Prochlorococcus marinus CUG1416: one gene and its partner. The main gene of each other region encodes a partner of the protein of the gene in region 2 in a complex. Links are inferred from orthologs where the notes say so. Each region holds a gene or a part of one and is shown on either strand. Other genes may lie near its edges.

The links.
Region 1: the proteins of mnmE (region 2) and mnmG are in contact, whole or in part, in a solved structure (PDB 9HIP), measured with the Escherichia coli proteins. The link is inferred for Prochlorococcus marinus CUG1416 from one-to-one orthologs.

Annotation. Positions count from the first base shown.
Region 1 is NZ_JAAORM010000005.1:551,115-562,144, reverse strand. Bases 3,934-6,805 are described here. They hold mnmG (tRNA uridine-5-carboxymethylaminomethyl(34) synthesis enzyme MnmG), read right to left. Parts: upstream 6,418-6,805; coding sequence 4,450-6,417; downstream 3,934-4,449. Other genes in these bases: dnaB (replicative DNA helicase), read right to left, coding at 6,430-6,805; HA146_RS09300 (chorismate lyase), read right to left, coding at 3,934-4,401. In the rest of the region: HA146_RS09330 (TVP38/TMEM64 family protein), read left to right, coding at 1-553; HA146_RS09325 (hypothetical protein), read right to left, coding at 558-710; HA146_RS09320 (RNA ligase family protein), read right to left, coding at 825-2,138; HA146_RS09315 (hypothetical protein), read right to left, coding at 2,163-2,582; HA146_RS09310 (SprT family zinc-dependent metalloprotease), read left to right, coding at 2,668-3,195; HA146_RS09305 (RNA helicase), read left to right, coding at 3,280-3,846; more of HA146_RS09300, read right to left, coding at 3,826-3,933; more of dnaB, read right to left, coding at 6,806-7,812; rplI (50S ribosomal protein L9), read right to left, coding at 7,871-8,326; HA146_RS09280 (acyl-CoA desaturase), read right to left, coding at 8,348-9,286; HA146_RS09275 (hypothetical protein), read left to right, coding at 9,362-10,060; HA146_RS09270 (aminotransferase class I/II-fold pyridoxal phosphate-dependent enzyme), read left to right, coding at 10,079-11,030. UniProt on the Escherichia coli protein: NAD-binding protein involved in the addition of a carboxymethylaminomethyl (cmnm) group at the wobble position (U34) of certain tRNAs, forming tRNA-cmnm(5)s(2)U34.
Region 2 is NZ_JAAORM010000001.1:185,386-188,436, forward strand. Bases 95-3,051 are described here. They hold mnmE (tRNA uridine-5-carboxymethylaminomethyl(34) synthesis GTPase MnmE), read right to left. Parts: upstream 2,286-3,051; coding sequence 903-2,285; downstream 95-902. Other genes in these bases: nadC (carboxylating nicotinate-nucleotide diphosphorylase), read right to left, coding at 95-820; HA146_RS01030 (DUF2062 domain-containing protein), read left to right, coding at 2,352-2,795; HA146_RS01035 (RelA/SpoT family protein), read right to left, coding at 2,815-3,051. In the rest of the region: more of nadC, read right to left, coding at 1-94. UniProt on the Escherichia coli protein: Exhibits a very high intrinsic GTPase hydrolysis rate. Involved in the addition of a carboxymethylaminomethyl (cmnm) group at the wobble position (U34) of certain tRNAs, forming tRNA-cmnm(5)s(2)U34.

The DNA of each region.
Region 1 (11,030 bases), on a different replicon or contig from region 2:
TAATACTGGAATTGGCGTTTTTTCTTTTGTTTGCATTTATATTTTAATTGTTTTATTTATACTTCCAGCTTCTTGGTTATCTCTATTATCAGGTTTTTTATATGGCTCATTTTTAGGTTCAATTATCGTTTTCATTTCGGCTTCCATAGGTGCATCAGTTGCATTTTTCGTATCAAAAAGTTTTTTTGCAAAAAAGCTAAAAAACCTTTTGAGCCGTTATCCAAAATTAAGTGTTATGGAGAAAGTAGTAGAAAAAGGTGGACTTAAATTAATTGTTTTAGCGAGATTATCGCCGATATTTCCTTTCAGTATTCTTAATTATTTTTATGGTTTGAATAATGTTAAATTTAGAGATTTTGCTATTGGCCTTCTTGGAATAATTCCAGGAACTTTTCTTTATTGCTCAATAGGTAGTTTGGCAAAAAGTCTCCAGGAGTTAAAAAATGTGCAATCACCAAATAATTTATATATTACTACCATTGGATTTGTTTCAACGTTTTTAGTGGTATATTTCTTAGCTAAATATTCTAGAGAATATTTTGAAAACTCCTAAGAATTTAATTTTTAATATTCAAATCTCTAATAGATGCAATCAAGACAAACCACAAAAGCCTAAATTTACCTAGCCAACTTTTGTTGGCTTCTAATTCGATATATTTTGCTTGTCCACAGGGTGTTTTTATGTAGTTGAAAACTATTTTCTTTGTCATAAGTCTCACAAAATTCCTAATAATTATTCTTATATTTTATAGGTAAGATTTTAAGTTTTTTTAATTAAAAACCACATTTTGCATTGACTACTTTCTTGAATATTTTTTTAAAATTTAAACTTTTTCTCCAGCCTTAAATCCTCTAAAGCATTTGAATCTAGGAAACCTAAGACTAAAAGCCACCGCATCCTTGGATTTGGTTTTAGCATCAGCTCTGATTTCTACAAGTTGCCCAATGAGATGATTACGTTTTGACCAATATTCTTCACGTTGGATATCACTAAAACCACTACCGCAACTGAGACTGTATTCATACCCATCATCTTCCCCCTCAACCAGTATTGCTCCCAGTCTACCTTTATTACGACCTGTGCCTTCCTCAACCGATACAACTTTTAAAGTGACTTCAATGAAAGGTTTTGCTTTTAACCAACTGTGTGTTCTTTTACATTCATACATAGCATCAGGATCTTTAATCATTACTCCTTCATATCCACCCTCCACAGCAGATTTATTCAGCTCTATAAATCTTTTCTGCCCCTGAATGGTGTCAAGATCTACATTTTCCCATTCAAGTGTTTGTATATGTTTTAGAAGCGCAGAATGTTTTGCTACCCATTCTTTTACTAATAAACTTCTGGTTGTTTGACTAGTATTCCATCTCCCTTTTTGGAAGTTTTCAAGGGGACATAAGTCAAATAGGTGGAGAACTGCATCTTTGGTTTGTTTGCCATCTTTTCTATGTACCTGTTTCATTAAATCCTGAAAGTTAGCGCTCATTACTTCACCATCTAGGACTAAGTCATAAGGTGCAGGATCTTCTTTTAATACGTTTTCTATTTCTGAGATAATATGACCAAAATTATGGAATTGTTTCCCATTACGAGAAAACATTTCTACTTTATTTTGTCTAATAATAGTTAAGACGCGAACACCATCTAATTTGATTTCAATTTGCTTTTTTCCTATCATTTTTTTTTCATGATTTGCACTGTCATGAGCTAATGGACAAGAAAAAATAGGAATCGCATATTTAGGAAATTTCTTTGCTATCTTGTTGATTGTTTTTTCAGACACACCACATCTAAGATCTTTAATTAAAACTCGTCTATAAAATCCATTCCACTCTTCTTTTGTTGAAGATTTCATAGCAGTAAGAATTGCATCACGAGCAGCGTTACCAGTAAGTTTTCTTTGAATAAGCTTATTGGCTAATTCTTTAAAATCTGTCCATAAAAAATTTTGACTTTTTTCATTCTCTTTCTCAGGAATAATTTTTACACCAAAAGTTACCAATGGATCAAGTGCCATACGGATGCCTTCAAAAAAATCATCGAGGCCTTTATCCATTGATTCGCAGATGATTTTTTCTTTATCTAATCTGCTTGGGTGTAATTCTAATTGACGTATTATCTCTTCTTTTAACAATTCTTTTTGCCTCACAAGAAATTATTAATTAACTTTAGCTATTCTGTCTATTTTCCAATCATTGTCAGTTTTTGCGAAAGTAAAATCTAATGGGAGCTCATCTTTTTTATCTTCTGATTTTAAGTTTAACGTTATTATGATTTGGTCTTCTTGAACTCTAGGTCTTCCTGATTTTAAATTTCTGTATTTATTGAGGTTTAAACTAGCTAAGAATTTTAGAAAGTCTTGGCGCTTAACATGAGTTTTATAAGTTTTTGTAGTCAAACCATAAGCTGCATCAATTCTGCCAGCAGCTATTTGATCAAAAAACTTTCTTACTAATGGATTAATTCCTCTTGCGCTTATAACTAATTTGATTGCATTAAAAGTCCAAAAAGAAACTAGTACTGCTCCGCCAACTAATAATGCTTTAATTCCGATATCTTTAACTAGTGTTGCATCCATGTTGATTGTGGTTTTTTATTACTTTAAGAAAATAAATCGTTTTTGATGACTTTTTTTGTCAAAATAATACTAATTTTAATCCATAATGCCTGTAATTCCTCTTTTACCTTTATTTCATAGATTTAATAGCCAATATTTTGAAAATTCTTTAGCGGTTAATAATCAGCCTTTAGTAAAAGTTAGATGGAGTGACAATAGATTAAAAACTACTGCTGGTTTTTATAAAAGAAAACGAATAAATGGTCTTGTAGATTCTGAAATTATCTTATCGAAACCTATTTTAAGTAAATTATCTATTAGTGAAATAAACAGTACTTTATGTCATGAAATGATTCATGCATGGGTAGATAGGATATTACAAAAAAATGAGATCCATGGTCCTAATTTCTTAGAAAAGATGAATGAAATAAATGCGAAAGAGATGAATTTTCAAATTTCTGTAAGGCACTCATTTCCTATTGAAAGGAGAGAATTAAAATATATAGGAAAATGTCAAAATTGTGGCGAGAAATTCTTTTATAGGAAAAGAATCAAGAATATTGCCTGTAAAAAATGTTGTGTAAATTTCTTTAATGGATCATGGAATAAAAACTGTTTAATTTTGTTTGATTAACAATATTTAGATGTGTTTTTGTTTCTATATTGGGAATTATTTATTTTTTTAATGTAATTTATATTTGAAAAAGCATAATAATTTATGGATTCAAGGAGAATTAGAAATCTTAGAAATAGTTTTGATAGAAATATTGTTGATAAACAAGTTGATAAAATTTTTGAAACTGGAAGACAATTCGTTGATGGAGTATCTGGGGCTAGGCCAGGTAAAAGAAGGAACTCAGATTTTCAAGGAATAACAAGTAAAAGTGTGAAAAAAGTAGGAAGATGGGTATCTGAAAAAGTGGATTTATTTTTTGATGAAGATAATGACGATTGGTATGATGATGACAATTTATACGATGATAAAAGCGATATTAAGACATTTGCTAGAGAATTAAATTCTTATGAATCTGCTAAACCATATTCAAAAAGACCTTTAGAAGCAATATCTTTAAGGCAACCAAAGAATTTACAGACAACTGAGCAAAAAAAATTACCTTATAGGAAAGAAAGTAAAGACGAAGATTGGCCAGATGAAATGGATTTCAAAGTTGAAAGATGGCAAAGAGCTTCAGAAAAAGAGAATAATGTATCAAGAGACCAATTAAACCAACAAGGTCAATCAAAATTAAGAAATCTTCCTAGATCAAGAAGAAGAAGAGTATAGATTTGTAAATTCTTTGATTCCAGAGGAACCTAGTAAACTTTCTAAATGTGGATTAAAAACTTCCCTAATAATTGTTAAGGGCTTTTTGTCACGAAAAAACCTATAATTTCTTGACCAGAATGGACCTTTAAAACAAAATTGATCTTCTAACCATTTTGAATTCACAAGTGAAATTCGATCAACTTCTCTAAACAATTCTGATCTGTCTTGCGTCAAATTTTTCCAAATTGGTTCTTCTTTGGCTTTTAAATTTTCACTCACTTGTTCTGCATTCCACCAACTTTCAGCCCATGCTAAGTTTTTATTATTGTTTTTAATCCATACTTGTCTTCTAATTAAAGGGCCATTTAGTTGATTCAATTCTTTAGGACCCTCTTGACTGCAGAGAGGATCTAATTGCATTGAAATTAATTTAATTTTTGTTTCTTGATTAGTTAAAAGTTGTAGGTGTCTAGTTGGACTTCCATCCCCAAGCAGCATTAATTTCCATGGACCAGATATCTTTGGAAGTGAATTTTTCACTAAAAAAGTAGATGCTTTTTCTTCCCATAATATTTTTGGGGATTTAAAAAGTTTATTATTCAGTGCGATGAAAGATTGCTTTTACGATGATAACTTTTTTTCAGCAAAAATATTTGCCTTTTCTTTTTTTATCTCTTTTATCTTTAGCCAAACAAGTAATGCAGTTAAATCAGCTTTGCTAACTCCAGGAATTTTTGAAGCATCACCAAAATTTCTTGGCTTTATCTTATTCAAATTTTCTCTAGCTTCTAAAGATAATGTATCTATCTTTTCATAATTTATTTCTTGAGGCAGAGATTTAGAGCTTTGACGATTTATTTGTTCAATGTTGTTTTTTTGTCTTTTAAGATAACCCTCGTATTTAATATCTATTTCAACACCTTCCTTTATTGAAGAAGCCAGATCTTGTTCAGTTAAATCATATTTAATTAGATCTGAATAATGAAAGTTTGGTCTTTTTAAGAGTTCTTTCAAAGTTGCTGAGCCTTTGATTTTTGATCCTGTATCTAATTCTATTTTTTTCGCTATTTCATCGGTATTTTTTAAACGGGTGTTTGTTAATCTTAATTTCTCTTCTTCAAGGGACTTCATTTTTTCTTGATAAGCCGACCATCTTTTCTCATCAATTAGCCCTATTTGATAACCTAATGGGGTTAATCTTCTATCTGCATTATCTCCTCTTAGAGTTAACCTATATTCGCTCCTACTAGTAAGAACTCTGTATGGTTCTTTGAGATCTTTAGTAATTAAATCATTAATCATTGTTCCTATATAGCTGCTTTCCCTAGTAAAGATTATTGGATCTCTTTTGTTTAGTTTTCTTGTCGCATTGATTCCTGCAACTAATCCTTGTGCAGCGGCTTCTTCATAACCAGTGGTTCCATTAATTTGCCCAGCGCTAAATAAATATTCAATTTCTTTTGTTTCTAGTGAAGTTTGGAGCTGTGTTGCAGGTATATATTCATACTCGACAGCATAAGCTGGTCGCAACATTTTACATTTACTTAATCCAGGTAAGGTTCTTAAAAGTTCTAATTGAATATTTTCGGGTAATCCTGTAGAAAAGCCTTGAACATATATTTCAGGAGTATTAATTCCTTCTGGTTCTAGGAAAATTTGATGTGATTCTTTATCCGCAAATTTAACGATTTTATCTTCAATAGATGGACAATATCTTGGCCCCTTACTATCAATAAAACCACCGTAAATGGGAGTTAAATGTAAATTATCACGAATTAGTTGATGTGTTTTAGAAGTTGTTCTTGTTATGTGACAACTAACCTGGGGCATACTATTTTTGATATCTGGGTCAAACGAAAAATATTTATCACCTGCTGTACTTGGTTGAATATCTAATTCATCAAAAAAGATACTTTTTTTATCAACTCTGGCTGGGGTGCCTGTTTTTAACCGTTCTGTTTTTATTCCAATTTCGTGCAAGTTTTGAGTAAGGCCTTGTGCAGCTTGTTCACCAGATCTACCAGCCGACATTGATTTATTTCCTATCCATATTCTTCCTTCTAAAAAAGTACCAGCTGTAATGATAATTGATCTCGCTGAATAGTAACTACCAAAGAAAGTTTTTACACCCTTTATTCGTTTTTGTATGATTTTTTTTGAGTTCAATCCAATTGCCTCAGTTTTTGCAATATCAAGTTCAGTAATCATTGCTTCTTTCAAAGATAAATTATCTGTATTTTGTAGTATGTCGATCATTTTTTTTGAATATTCTCTTTTATCCGTTTGAGCTCTTAATGCCCATACCGCTGGGCCTCTACTTGCATTTAATATCCTCTTTTGGATTGCTGTTTCATCAGCTAATTTTCCAATAATTCCTCCTAATGCATCAACTTCATGCACTAATTGACTTTTCGCTGGCCCGCCAACTGCAGGGTTGCAAGGTTGCCAAGCAATCCTATCTAGATTGATTGTAAATAAGGCTGTTGAAAATCCTAATTTTGCTGTTGTTATAGCTGCTTCGCATCCTGCATGTCCTCCTCCAATAACGATTATGTCAAAAGATTCATTTAGTGATTGATGATCTTGCATTTTAGGCTTGATTTAATTAGCTAAATTCCTAAATCTCGTAAATTGAGGTTCAAATAATAATTTAACAGTTCCTACGGGTCCATTTCTATGTTTAGTGACAATGATCTCTGTTATACCTCTATCTTCAGTCTCTGGATTATAGTATTCATCTCTATAAATCATTAATACTAAATCTGCGTCTTGTTCAATAGAACCTGATTCTCTTAGATCGCTTAACATTGGTCTTTTGTTTGTTCTAGACTCTACTCCTCTACTAAGTTGAGACAAGGCAACAACTGGAACTTTTAATTCTCTAGCCATACTTTTAAGGCCTCTTGTTATCCGTGACAATTCTTGCACTCTATTGTCAGGAGTTGTTCCTTCCATTAATTGGAGGTAATCAATTACAATTAATCCAAGTTCTTTTTTTTGTTCAGCTATTAATCTTCTACATAGAGATCTCATCTCTAAAACACTTAGGTTAGGTTTGTCATCTATAAATATTGGTAGTTGACCTAATGAATTTATACCTTCTCCAAGTAGCGGCCATTCATCTTGTTGCAATCTACCTGTTCTTAGCCTGCCACTTTCGATTCCTACTTCCATAGAAAGTAATCTATATGTCAATTGTTCTTTACTCATTTCAAGGCTAAATACACACACAGGTAAATCTTGAGATTGAGCAACATTCTTCGCAAGGTTAAGCACCATTGAGGTTTTCCCCATTGAAGGTCTTCCCGCCACGATTATTAAATCACTTCTTTGAAAGCCTTGAGTCATAGCATCAAGGTCGTAAAAATTTACTGGAATTCCAGCTACTGAAGTTCCTAACGATCTCGACTCTATTTCATTGAAAGTACTTGTAAGGATTTCAGCCGCTTGAGTCAGGCCTTTTGAAGGTTTTTCTTGACTGATTTCAAATATTTTTTGCTCGGCTTTATCTAAAATTTCATTAGTATCTTGAGTCTGATCATAACCTAGTTGAACCACCTCATTTCCAGATCTGATAAGTTGCCTTCTCATGAATTTATCGTTAATTAAATTAGCAACTTGTTCTATTGACGCTGTAGAGGATACATTTTCCACGAGTTCCACTAATTTGTTGTTACCTCCAATTTTGTCTAGTGATCCATTATCTGCTAACCATGCACTCATTGAAGTTAAATCAGTTGGTTTTCCCTGGGTATGCAACATTAATGATGTTTTATAAATCTCTCGATGAGCATTTATATAAAAAGCTTCCGGTTTTATTAAATCTGCAATTCTGCTGATGGCATCTGGGTCAAGAAGTATGCCACCTAGTACCGCTTCTTCCGCTTGAATATTTTGAGGAGGTACTAACCCAGCATTTTCACTATTAAAATCTTTTTTAAAGTTTTTATTTTGGTTATTATTTGGAAAAGGTACTGAAACCATATCTTTAATTACTTAGATATATACTCTGGCTACTTTTCAAAATAATGCAACCAATTGATTAACTTGTTACTTCAATATTTATTTCTGCATTAACTTCTTGATGTAATTTTAGTTTTGCTGTAAATGAACCCAAATTATGAATATCAGGAACTGTGATGTTTCTTCTGTCAATTTCTTTTTTGGTTGCTTCTTGTATTGCTTCAGCAACATCCCCATTGGTTACAGTTCCAAATAGTACACCATCTTCACCAACCTGTTTTTTAATAGTGAATCTTCCTATTGTTTTTAATGCAGTTTGGAAATCAAGAGCTTCTTGCTTTAATTTGTCAGCAGCAATTTTTTCTTTTTCTTTTTTCCTTTCAATTTGTTTAAGAACAGCTGGTGTTACATTCATCGCCTTGCCATAAGGTAATAGAAAATTTCTTGCATATCCAGGTGCTACTTCAACTAAGTCACCTTCTTTACCGAGCGAGACGATTGATTCAGTTAATGCGACTTGTACTCTTTTAGCCATGAAAATATTTAACAATATTATTTAATAATAAGACCTAGAGGGTAACTTTACTTTTTTTGCAAGACCTAATTTTGCAAGAATCTTAATATGTTCCCAAGTTAGATCAATTTGACCTCTAAATAATCCTTGTTTTGCCGAGTTAGGAAATGCATGATGATTATTGTGCCAGCCCTCTCCAAATGTTAATGCAGCAACCCAGGCATTGTTTTTGGATGAATCACCGCTTTCAAAAGGCGCTTTCCCCCAACAATGTGTTGCAGAGTTAACAAGCCAAGTTATGTGATAAACCACCACAAGTCTTAATGGAATTCCCCAAAGAACCAAAGCCCATCCCCCGACTCCTAATTTTTGACCTATTGCGTACAAAGAGAGTCCGATAGGAATTTGTAAAATTAAAAAATATTTATTGAGAAATCTATAGTATGGATCTTTAATTAAATCTGCACTTAGTTTTGGAACAGCTTTGAGTGCTTCAACGTCTTTGAACATCCAACCCATATGACTCCACCAAAAACCTTTTTTACTATTGTGATGATCTACTTCTGTATCTGAAAAAGAGTGGTGATGTCTATGTAAACCTACCCAATCTATAGGCCCATGCTGGCAACTTATTGCTCCGCAGGTAGCAAAAAATCTTTCAAGCCATCTTGGAACTATGAAGGATCTGTGGGATAACAATCTGTGATATCCAAGAGTGACTCCTAAACAAGCAGTCACCCAGTAAAAAAATAATAATGATATTACTGCAGGGAGACTCCAAAATTTTGGTTGTATCGCTATAAGAGAAAGAATATGAATTGCCACCATGAAGACGATTGTTCCCCAAGTTTTATGCAGTCTGGGAGGATATTTTTTTGAATGTCTTGAAGGTTCCAGCAGCTTTTCTGATAGTTCTATGACTTTTTCAGCTGGAACAGGTTTTTTTAATTTTGCTGTTTCTTGGAAAATTACTGAGTTCATGATATTGAAATACTATTTTCAAAATTACCGATATGTAATATTATCATACTATACTATTGATAAGTTTAATTATCTGTGAGTCTCGGATATCGCGATAAATTATCTAGAGGTCGAAGGGCTATGGCTCATTTGATACATCTCTGGCATGAGAGAAATGGTTGGTCACATAGGGTTTTACCGTTACTTTCTGAAATTCTTGATTTAGGTAAAGTTCATAATTCACAAATTTCTAATCTTAGGAATGGAAAGTTATCTTCGCCTGGGCCTGAAGTTTTTCTTGCTTTAGCTCAAGTCAATACGATTCTTGATCAAGGTATAGAAAAAATCAGGGATCGTTTAGAAAGTGATTACCCAGAGCTATGGAAATCTTTGCAAGAGTCTGCATTACCCTTGAAAAATGATTCTGGTAATCCATTGTCTGCTGGGGAGTTATTTGAGATATTTTCAGGATTACAATCTCTCCCTTCATCTTTTGACTGGTATATAGAAGATGAAGAGGCTTCTGCTTTAAGTGATGCCCTTTCAGTGCATTTTTGCCAGAATAAGGCTTGGAGATCATGTAAAATTCAGGTTATGAGTTCCTATGCTGTAAATAAATCTACCCGTAGAGAACGTTTTGCTGAGGTAATAGCAGGAATTAGAGACTATACGGCAGAAGAATTAGATGGAGAACTAATTGATTTATATGAGGCTTCAAAAAAACTCTCTTATTTTCAGGGGAGAGGACCTAATGCTTTCCTCGCAGAATTAAGAAATTTAGCTTCTGAAAAATAACATGAGTCTTCATAATTAATGACACGAAACAATAACTTAAAACTGGCTGAAAAAGCTGTTCTTTCTGTAGAAGAGAGTTTAAGTCAAGTTTTTCAAGAAAGATCCAATCAGGTTTTCCAGAAATTAGAAAATATTTTGACAATTTTTAAGGAAGAAAAAGTTTCTACTAGTCATTTCAATCAATCTTCTGGTAGTGGTCATGGTGATATATCTAGAGAAAAAATTGATGCGGTTTTTGCAAGATTGTTTCTTGCTGAAAAGGCAGCTGTGAGGATGCAATTTGTAAGTGGAACGCATGCAATAAGTTCTGTCTTGTTTGGAATTCTTAGGCCTGGAGATGTGATGTTATCTCTTACAGGACAACCATATGACACGTTAGAAGAAGTGATAGGAATAAGGGGAGGAGGTATAGGCTCACTTAAAGATTTTGAGATTGACTATAAGCAAATAAATATCTGTGAGAATTTTGATTCTTTTGAAGAAAAAATTGTTCATTCTTTTCAAGAAAATCCATGCAAATTAGTATTTATACAAAAAAGTTGTGGATATAGTTGGAGAAAATCTCTTACGAATCATGAGATAGAGAAAATTTGTAGTCTGATTCACTCTCTTGATCCTAACTGCATATGTTTTGTTGATAACTGTTATGGGGAGCTTGTTGAAGATAGTGAACCAATTTCTAAAGGGGCAAATATAATTGCTGGATCATTGATTAAAAATTTGGGAGGGACAATCGTTCCTACTGGTGGGTATGTTGCAGGAGATGCAGAGTTGGTTGAGATGGCGTGTTCTAGATTAACCTCACCAGGTATTGGTTCATCTGCAGGAATAAATTTTGGACTAGGAAGATTAATTTTGCAGGGTTTGTTTTTAGCACCACAAATTGTTCACGAATCACTAAAAGGTGCTGATATGGTTGCAGCAGTTTTTAAAAATTTGGGATTTAAGGTTTTGCCAGAGCCAGCAACTT
Region 2 (3,051 bases):
TTGAAGAACTTGTTGAAATCAAATCAATACCTTTTATTAGATATTTACTAATTTCTTTAGGGTTGATTCCAGAAACTTCTATTATCAAATTTTTATTGACTTCTTTTTTTAAGCTATTCATTGATAAATCTCTTAATTCTTGAACGTTTTTTTGGATTATTTCAGGGCTAAGTTCATCTAATAAGACACTATCTGCTCCTGCTAATACTGCTTCTTTTGCCTGTTTGATATTCTCAGCTTCAATTATGATATGAGTTGTAAAAGGTGAATTTAGTCGAATTTTTTTTACTGCATTATGCAGATTATCTGTCCATGCGATGTGATTCTCTTTTATCATAGCTGCATCGTATAATCCCATTCTATGATTCACTCCACCTCCGCATTGGAATGCATATTTTTCAAATATTCTTAAGCCAGGAGTCGTTTTTCTAGTATCTGCTAATTTTATATTTGTGCCTTCTAACTTATTTACAAGATTATTTGTATATGTTGATATTCCAGATAAATGCATCGCTATATTTAAGCTGATCCTTTCACTAGCTAGCAAACTTTTTGAAGGTCCATATATTTCCAGGATTTTTTGATCTTTAAAAAATTTATCTCCATCAGAAATATTAAATTTTGAACTGATATTTGAATCAATTTTTTTAAAAATTTTTTTTATAATTTCAACACCACAAAATATACCATCTTCTTTTGCAATCCAATATGCATTACCATTCTCTTCTGTAATAGAAGGACTTGTTAGATCTCCCCTTCCTATATCTTCATCGATCCAATTATCAATGATCTTACTTATTATTCGAGTATTTAAATCCACTAAACTAAAAAATAATTAATTAATAAAAATTCAACTGAAGTTAGAGAATCAACTATATATCACTATGTAATTTAACTCAAATTTATTTACCAATACAAAACTTAGAAAAAATATTATCTAGAAGTTCCTCTGTTAATGCTTGGCCAGTTATTTTAGATAAGTTTTGAATTCCATCTCTCAGTTCTATTGATAACAAATCAAATGGCAATTTATTTTTAATTATTTCATCAGTATCATTTAAATTAGATAGGCAAGCAGATAAATTCATTAAATGTCTTTCGTTTAAAAATATATTGATATTTTCTACTTGTTTTAATCCGCATTTTTTTATGATTGTGTCGATTAATAATTTTTCACCATCATTATTTTTAATGCTCATAAGAATTGTGTTTTTTAACTCATTTGAATTAATACTTTTAGAATTAATTAAATCTTTTTTATTGCCTAAAATAGTAATTAATTTATCTTTGGGGATTTCTTTTATTATTTTTTTATCTTCTTCATTAAATCCTTCTTCAAGACTATAAATATAAATTATAAAATCTGACTCTTTAATTTTCCCAAAACTTTTTTTTATTCCAATACTTTCAATTTGTTCATGAGTTTCTCTTATGCCAGCAGTATCAATTATTTTCATTGGAATGTCATTAATAGTTAAATTAACTTCAATAACATCTCTAGTTGTTCCAGGAATATTAGTTACGATTGCCTTCTCTTTTTTTGCAAGCAAATTTAGTAAAGAGCTTTTACCAACATTTGTTTTACCAATAAGCGCAATAGATATTCCATTGTGAATATATGAATTTCTTTTTGCATTTTCTATTAGTAATTCTATTTTTTCTTTTACTTTTTTAATGTTATTTAGATATTTGGTGTAATCAAAATCTGTGAAGTCTTCTTCAAAATCAACTCTCGCTTCTATCTCGCAAAGTTCATTTATAAGGTGATTTTTAATATCATCAATTTTTTTCTTTATTTCTCCTTGAACCCCGCTAAAAGCTAACTCTGCAGATTTGATATTGCTTGCGTTAATTAATTGATTAATTGACTCGGCTTGAGTAAGGTCTATTTTTCCATTGAGAAAAGCTCTTTGACTGAATTCTCCTGGATTTGCAAGTCTAACTCTAGAATTACTAGATAATAATATCTTTAGAACTTTATTTACTAAGATGATTCCTCCATGGCAATGTATTTCGACAACATCCTCTCCCGTGAAGCTATTTGGTGATTTCATTACTAAAATTAAAACCTCATCTATAAATTTAGTTTGTGTATTTTCCTGAATAAAACCGTGAAAAACTCTATGGGATTCCCATGCATATTTAGATTTAGTTTGAACAATCTTTTTACAAGAATTTATTGAGTCTTTCCCTGATACTCTTATTATCGCAACGCCTCCTTTCCCTATACTGATAGCTGAAGCAATTGCGGCTATCGTATCTTCTGTAGTAACTATCGAATCCATCTCTCGCTTTGTTATAGATAATTAAGTAAGATTATCAAGAATTTAATTTTGAATTTTTCTTTCTGAATGAGATCTAAAAGAGATATTACCTATAAGAAAATTCTATCATTATTTAGGAATCAGAATGGGAGTCCTTTCTTTAATGCTAAAGGTTTAGCTATAGGTGTATTTAGTGGCTGCTTTCCTTTCTTTGGGTTTCAGACTTTAATAGGGGTATTTTTTGCGAAAATAGCTAAGGGGAATATTGTCCTAGCTGCAATTGGTACCTGGATAAGTAACCCCTTTACTTATGTTCCACTTTATTATTTTAACTATAAAGTTGGATCGCTTTTTTTTAATTCTTCTTCCAATAACATTATTGAAAAAAGTTTGGTTATTGATGACTTATGGAAACAAGGTAGAATTGTTTCACTAAAATTAATCTTGGGTTCATCTTGTGTTGGTTTACTATTGGCTTTGATTTGCGGAAGTATTGTTTTCTTTATCTACAAGGTAAAAATTAAAAAATAAATATTTCTGATTTTTAAAATTAACTTTGTCCAACTCTGGCAATATCTAAAACATCTGCCATGGATTTAATTTGATCAATTGTTTTGTGAAGTTGATTATAACTTTCTAGACCTACGCAGAGATTGATAATAGCTGGTTTGCCATAAGCAGTTTTAACATTGGCATCGCTAACGTTTATACCTTTATCAGATAACCGCATAAGAATATCTTTAAGAACTCCCACTCTATCAATTACTTCTATTCGGAGCTGAATTGG